2 regions of the Paenarthrobacter sp. PAE-2 genome follow, and region 1 is predicted to be linked to the other one. Evidence: riboswitches for the same ligand, from Rfam matches in the RefSeq annotation. Region 1 holds a riboswitch; the other holds the start of a gene.
The links. Region 1 has a riboswitch for thiamine pyrophosphate ahead of OCL88_RS14050 (ECF transporter S component). Riboswitches for the same ligand answer to the same signal wherever they lie in the genome.

Region 1 (3,342 bases):
CCGCTTCGTGGCCGACAGAAGGGGTCAAAGCAATGAGTCCTGATGCGACAGGCATGGACGCAGTCATTGATGGCGTGACCGCCGTCTTTCTGGTGGTGGGCGCGTTGATGTCCCTGGGCGCCGCTATTGGCTTGCTGCGTTTTCCCGACCTGATGAGCCGCATGCACGCCGCCACCAAGCCCCAGGTCCTGGGGCTGTTCCTGATGCTGGCCTCCATAGGGCTGCAGATGAGGACGTGGTGGGTGTGGCCGGTCCTGCTGGTGGCCTGGATCTTCCAGCTGCTCACCGCGCCAGTCTCCGCGCACATGGTGGGCCGCTCCGCGTACCGCACCAAGCATGGACACCGGGAACTGCTGACCAAGGATGAACTGGAAGCAGTGGTCCAGCGGGCAGCCGAAAGCCAGAAGGAGAACTGACACCCGTTCCCTGCGTACCCTGACGGGTGCCAAGGACGGGTGTCAGCGACGCGTGTCAGGAAACCGGGAACTCCTAGATGATGTCCTGTGACTTCGCGAAGCGGGCAATGGCACGCTGGGTTCCGCGGCTGGTGAGCACCTGGATGAGCGTGCTGACGAAAGCCGACACCAACGCGAAGGTCAGGGCTGAGCGGAGGCTCGTCTCGACGTCGTCGTGGCCTGTGGGCGGCTTGTGGCCTGTGGCCTTTTCCCAACCCTTGTTCACCAGTTTGGTGCCAAGGAAACCCGCGCCGAGGCTCACGCCGGCACCCAGAAGCTTGAAGAAGAAGTTCATGACCTCAGCCTAGCGGCACGGCAGTGGCGGTCGCGTGCGGAAGCCGTGGCATTCAGGGGGACCGCGGTTTACTGCTTGTTCCCGCGTTCCTTCAGGAACGCAGCCATGGAGCCCGGAGGTGACAGGACGGGCCGCACTTGGTGCTCGGCCTGCCACACGGCCTCCACGCTGTGGAACTCCGAGATCTCCTTGAGCAGGAAATAGGTTGGCGGCATGAGCTGAAGCTTGCCCTCTGCCTCGGCCGCCAGGATGCCTTCCACCGGCATCCAGAGTGACTGCCAGGCCTCCGTGGTTTGGTGCTGCGGTTCGGCTCCGGGGGCGGGCCTGGCCACGTAGAAGTAGGTGTCGAAGCGCTTGGGCATGTCCGTGGGCGTCACCCAGTTGGCCCAAGGGCGGAGCTGGGAGGCGTCGAGGGTCAGCCCTGCTTCCTCGAACACTTCGCGGATGGCAGCCGCCAACACCGTGCCGGCTTGCGCATACGGGTCGGAGGCTGCGATCGAGCTCATCGCCCAATCGGCCGCATGCCTTTCCAGCAGTTCGGAGGAGTAGTCCCAGCCCTCCGCGTCCGAGGCATCGACGCGACCGCCGGGGAACACCACCATGCCTGCTGCAAAGTCCATGGAAGAGACCCTGTGCTGGACAAAGGCTTCCAGTCCCGCCGCCGCATCCCGGAGCAGGATCACGCTGGCGGCAAGACGGGGTTCGGCCACGGGGGTGTCCTTGGCTGGCTGTTCTGTCATGGGATGGGCGCCCCTCTTGCTGCTGTGAATCCGGTGTGCTGAACCTGCTGGCCCCATTCTCTCAGGTGTGCAGCGCAGCCGGTCGCGGCTGTGCGCCCGTGAAACAGCAAAAAGGTTTATGACCGGGCCCATAACCCGGCGCACCCCTTCCGGTGTAAACTGGGCACGCCCACAAGGGCAGATTGATAACGACAGGGGAGCGCCGCCGTCGAACCTGCAGGCATGCAGGAGACGCGAGGGCGCTGAGAGTGCGGACAGCCGCAGACCCTCGAACCTGATCCGGTTAGTACCGGCGCAAGGGAGTCGAGCTTCTCAGAGTGTCCGGAACCGGATGGCAGCAGGCCGCCGGGAATACCGGGGAGCACTTTCCCCTCCTGTAACCTCAGGAGGCTAAGAATGACCACGTCAAGCGTGAAGAAGGCCGGCAACAGCTGGCGCGTTGTAGACATTGTGGTGGCGGCGCTGATTGCCATCGCAGGCGGAGTGATCTTCTGGGCCTGGTCCCAGGGCGCCGCACTCGTATCCGTTCCCATGAATGCTGCTTATCCGCCCCTCACCGGCCTGATCGCCGGTGGGTGGATGATCCCGGCCGTGCTGGGCATGCTCATCATCCGCAAACCGGGAGCAGCGCTGTTCTGCGAAGCCGTCGCAGCAACGGGTGAGCTCATCATGGGGTCCCAGTACGGCACCACGGTCCTGATCTCCGGTGTCCTTCAGGGCCTCGGCGCGGAACTGATCTTCGCCGCCTTCCGCTACAAGAAGTTCAACCTCCCGGTGGCCCTCCTCGCGGGTGCCGGGGCAGGACTGTTCTGCGGCCTCAACGATTCCTTCATGCCGTGGGGCTGGAACATCGCCTACGAAGCCGTCGACAAGCTGGCCTACATCGCCTTCACCACCATTTCGGGTGCAATCATCGCCGGGGCACTGTCCTGGGTGGCCACCCGCGGGCTCGCGTCCACGGGCGTCCTGAGCTCCTTCGCGTCCCGGAAAGCCGCGTCAGAGCCAGTCTTCAACTGATGGGACCGGCACAGGTACGGCCCGCCGCCATCTCCGCCAACGGCTGGGGCTGGCGGCATTCCGGCCGGACGGTACCAGCCATCCAGGGGCTGGACCTGCAGATCGAACCCGGGGAACGGGTTCTGCTGCTGGGGCCGTCCGGCGCCGGCAAATCGACGTTCCTGCACGCCCTCGCCGGGGTGCTGGGCGATGAGGAAGACGACGCGGACGAGACCGGTTCCCTCCTCATTGACGGTGCGGCACCTCGCGAACAGCGGGGCCGGGCCGGGCTCATGCAGCAGGACCCGGAAACGCAAGTAGTCCTGTCGCGCGTGGGCGACGACGTCGCTTTCGGCGCCGAGAACCTTGCCGTGCCCCGGGACGACATTTGGGCCCGGGTCCATGAAGCGCTCGACGACGTCGGGTTGCGTACCGCTGTCGGCGACGGCCTCGCGTTGGACCACCCGACGGCGGCTCTTTCCGGCGGACAGAAGCAGCGCCTGGCGCTGGCCGGGATCCTGGCGATGCGGCCGGGGCTGATCCTGCTCGATGAACCAACGGCGAATCTGGACCCGGCCGGCGTGCTGGAAGTCCGGGACGCAGTTCGCCGCTGCCTGGAGAAGACCGGTGCCACGCTGGTGGTTGTAGAACACCGGGTGTCCGTATGGAAGGACTTGGTTGACCGCATCGTGGTCCTCCAGCCGGGCTCGGCCGGTGGCGGAGTGCTGTTGGACGGCCCTCCCGATCAGGTGCTCGCCGAAGCCCGGAGCATGCTCATCACAGCCGGAGTCTGGGTCCCGGGATATGTGCCCCGTACCCGTACCAGGACCACCGCCGAGGGGCCGGCGGAGTTGCT
Region 2 (3,342 bases), on a different contig from region 1:
AAACCTTTTCTTGGCGGCCGCCTGCGCGGACAATCGCGTACACCACTTGGGTACTCACTTCTCTCGACGTTTCTTACTAAATTTGCGTGCGGAACCCCGAACCGGAATCAGGCCTGGTTCACGCTGTGCCTCAACGCCGTGGACTTCAGATCGAAGCCCGCGAGTCATCCCATGAACAATTCCAAGGGGCATAACCCAAGTGTTGGCGTAAGCACCGAAGATCAAGATTACGCTAGTTTGACCTTCAGCTGCAAATGAGGCCGGGTCCGGAAGCCACCACGTGACGCTTGTCACCAGTAGGAACGGACGTTCCCGGCACCGTGCCCATACAGCTTACAGCCTCTACGTGGCCTTGCCGTTGATTTCCCATCCGACGCGCGGAGTCCGGGTTACGAATGCAGTCTTGGCGCATCAAAGAACGCGGTCTCGTAGCGGCATGACTGGACGAAGGCTTCCTTCATGGCAGCCCGTTCACGGCCGGATGCCGCAGCTGCTGCGGCATCCGTGAGAGCAATCGCCTTCCTCGTCGCCTCCGCAAAATCCTCGTCTGCATAGGTCCTCAGCCAATCCGCGTAGGGATGGTTCTCCGGGGAACCGGCTTGGACGAAGTTGGCATGCAATTGCTGCCCCACTTCCGCATACAGCCAGTAGCAGGGCAGGACCGCAGCAAGCAGGACGCCGTAGCTTCCCGAAGCAGATGACGCCACCAGATGGTCCACATAGGCCTTGGTGACGGGGCCGCTCTGCGTCGTCGCTTCACGGCCGCTCAGCCAATTCCGGTGCAATTCGGATTCCACGTCCAGGCACTGTTGGGAACCCCGGGCCCAGAACAGCTGCTCTTCTTCCGTCGGAGCGAGGGCACCCGCCCGGGCAAGCACCCTGGAATACCCGTTGAGGTAAAGGGCGTCCTGTGCCAGGTAGTAGCTGAACTCGGACTCCGGCAACTCCCCGGACCCCAAGTCCCGTATGAAGGCAAGCCCGTGGATGGCTTCCAGCTCCACAGCGGCTTCCTTCCACAGGAGAGCAGCGAAGGCTCCGGGCCGGGATGATTCCCCGAGGTGGTGGAAATGGTGGATCGGACCGCTCCCCTGGCCCACTTCAAGGTCGTCAGCCCTCATCAGCGCCTCGCGCAACCAGGGCTTGACTTCGCGCAGGGACGCCTCCCAATCTCCTGTTCTTGCCTGGACAGTGGCCAGGGCCGAGGACAACGAGCAGCCGGTGCCGTGGCTGTTCCGTGTCTGAACGCGCGGGCCCCCGACTTCGATCACGTCCTGACGCAGCAAACCGCTGGTATTGATAAGCGCATCCGGACACTGCGCCCCCGGCAAGTGGCCTCCCTTGACCAGCACCGTATTGCCGCACTCCCCGGCCAACCGTTTGCCCTGGTCCAGCGCCGCAGGCCAGTCCTCCGCTTCGGGTTCCCCCAGCAGCATGGCCAGTTCCGGAAGGTTGGGTGTAATGAGGTCCGCCATCGGCAGAAGGTCACGCAACGCTGCCTCGGCTGATTCCCGCAGCAGCCGGTCACCGCTGGTGGCCACCATCACCGGGTCCAGGACCACGACGGCGGGACGTACCTTGGCAAGCCAGGTCCGGACCTCGTTGATGACGGCGGCATCACCGAGCATCCCGATCTTCACGGCGTCGATAGCGACGTCGCTGCTGACGGTTTCCAACTGCTGGCGGAGGAATTCCACCGGCGGCACATGCACACCGCTGACGCCCCGCGTGTTCTGGGCCGTCAGCGCGGTGATGGCGGCCATACCGTAGCCGCCGTGCGCAGCAATGCTTTTAAGGTCCGCTTGGATCCCCGCCCCGCCGGAGGGGTCCGAACCAGCAATGCTCAACACCCTCGGATGTGTACGGATGACCGCTGGCAACGGATAAACAGCAGAAGACGACATTGAAGTCATGGAGACATCCCTTCGCCGGTGCTAACCGGACAGGTTCAACGGGTCTGGATCTCAGCCCGGCCCAATGCCCGGCACCCCGTGTCAGTGTCCTAGCCTAGCCCGGAAGCCCCTCACGCCGGGAACCCCGGCGGCTAACGGCCTGGATATGACCCCAGCGGGCGGATGATGACCCGTTGCACGACGAAGGCCGCACAGCATGCGCTGCGCGGCCTTCGTTCCACCTGTGTCTTCAGTGCCTGTTTACAGCTCCGACGCCGGAACACCCACCCCCAGGATGATCGGCTCCGATGCTGCAGTTGGCTTCTTTGCCGGCTCAGCCGGCGCCTTCGCTTCGTGCGAGGTCCCGCCACCTGTGGCGGCCCGAACGTCGTGGTGCTCAACGTTGGTCTCGTTGGCAGCGCCCTGGGCCCTGCTGGCGCTGCGGTTCCGCCTGCCGCGCCGGCCACGGGCGCCGGACCGGGACTCCACGGGTTCGGTACCAGCGGACGTGACTGCCAAGGGGTCGGCGCTCCCGGGAGCCTCAGCAGATTCAACATTCCCGGGCGCGTCCTGCCCAGACCCGGCAACCTCAGACCCGGGGACAACCTCAGGTGTGCCACCCAAGTGCGAGAAGGCCTCAGCCAGCAGATCCAGGCTCATGGCAGGCTTCTTGGCAGGTTCGTCGTGATGCTCCACGAAAGGCAGAGCCACTTCCTCTCCGCCGAAGCGCAGTACCGGAGCCGGACGGCCCTCCCTGGCCGCAGTTTCTGCCGGGGTGGAGCCCTGCGTCTGCCCGCCCTGCTCAGGGGCCTGGGCGGCATCCCCTTGGGCAGGAGCCGACTGCGCAGGAGCCTTCCGGGCAGGATCCGCCTGGGCGGGACCCGACTGGCCTGCTTCCGCCTTACCGGCGGCGCGGGCTGCTTCCTCGGCGCGGTGCACCTCGTCATCGTGCAGGTGTGCAGCGTGCGCAGCAGCGGCGATCGTCGCCAATGCGGCCCGGGTAGCCTCTGCCTTGGCTTTCTGGGCGGGATCCACGGACTCAGCCGGAGCGGGTGCCGTCGGGGCAGCGGCCGGCTGGACCGGCGTCGTAGCTTCCGGTGCCTGGTTGCCCCCCTTGCCGCGGCGACGCTTACGCTCACTGCGCTGGGACGGCTGCTGTGCTTCGGTGTGGGACCGGTGCTGCTCGGCAGCCACCACATTCGCGCGGCGGTGCTCCACGGGCTCGTCGTGCGTCACCACGCCGCGGCCGGCACAGTGCTCGCATTGCTCACCGAAGACCTCCAGCAAGCCTGTGCCCATGCGCTTGCGCGTCATCTGGACGAGGCCCAGGGACGTCACCTCCGCCACCTGGTGCTTGGTGCGGTCGCGGCCAAGGCACTCCACCAGCCGGCGCAGCACCAAGTCCCTGTTGGACTCCAGGACCATATCGATGAAGTCGATGACGATGATGCCG

Region 2: another riboswitch for thiamine pyrophosphate. It lies ahead of thiD (bifunctional hydroxymethylpyrimidine kinase/phosphomethylpyrimidine kinase); the one in region 1 lies ahead of OCL88_RS14050 (ECF transporter S component).

The regions. Positions count from the first base shown of each region.
Region 1 is NZ_JAPDNV010000022.1:36,646-39,987, forward strand. Features, by position in the region: gene OCL88_RS14030 (monovalent cation/H+ antiporter complex subunit F) at 1-43, shown strand, start outside; gene mnhG (monovalent cation/H(+) antiporter subunit G) at 33-416, shown strand; gene OCL88_RS14040 (DUF4235 domain-containing protein) at 490-750, opposite strand; gene OCL88_RS14045 (NUDIX hydrolase) at 819-1,490, opposite strand; TPP riboswitch at 1,674-1,809, shown strand; gene OCL88_RS14050 (ECF transporter S component) at 1,887-2,507, shown strand; gene OCL88_RS14055 (ABC transporter ATP-binding protein) at 2,507-3,342, shown strand, end outside.
Region 2 is NZ_JAPDNV010000013.1:48,134-51,475, forward strand. Features, by position in the region: gene rplU (50S ribosomal protein L21) at 1-46, opposite strand, end outside; gene thiD (bifunctional hydroxymethylpyrimidine kinase/phosphomethylpyrimidine kinase) at 390-1,910, opposite strand; TPP riboswitch at 1,901-1,999, opposite strand; gene OCL88_RS10450 (ribonuclease E/G) at 2,151-3,342, opposite strand, start outside.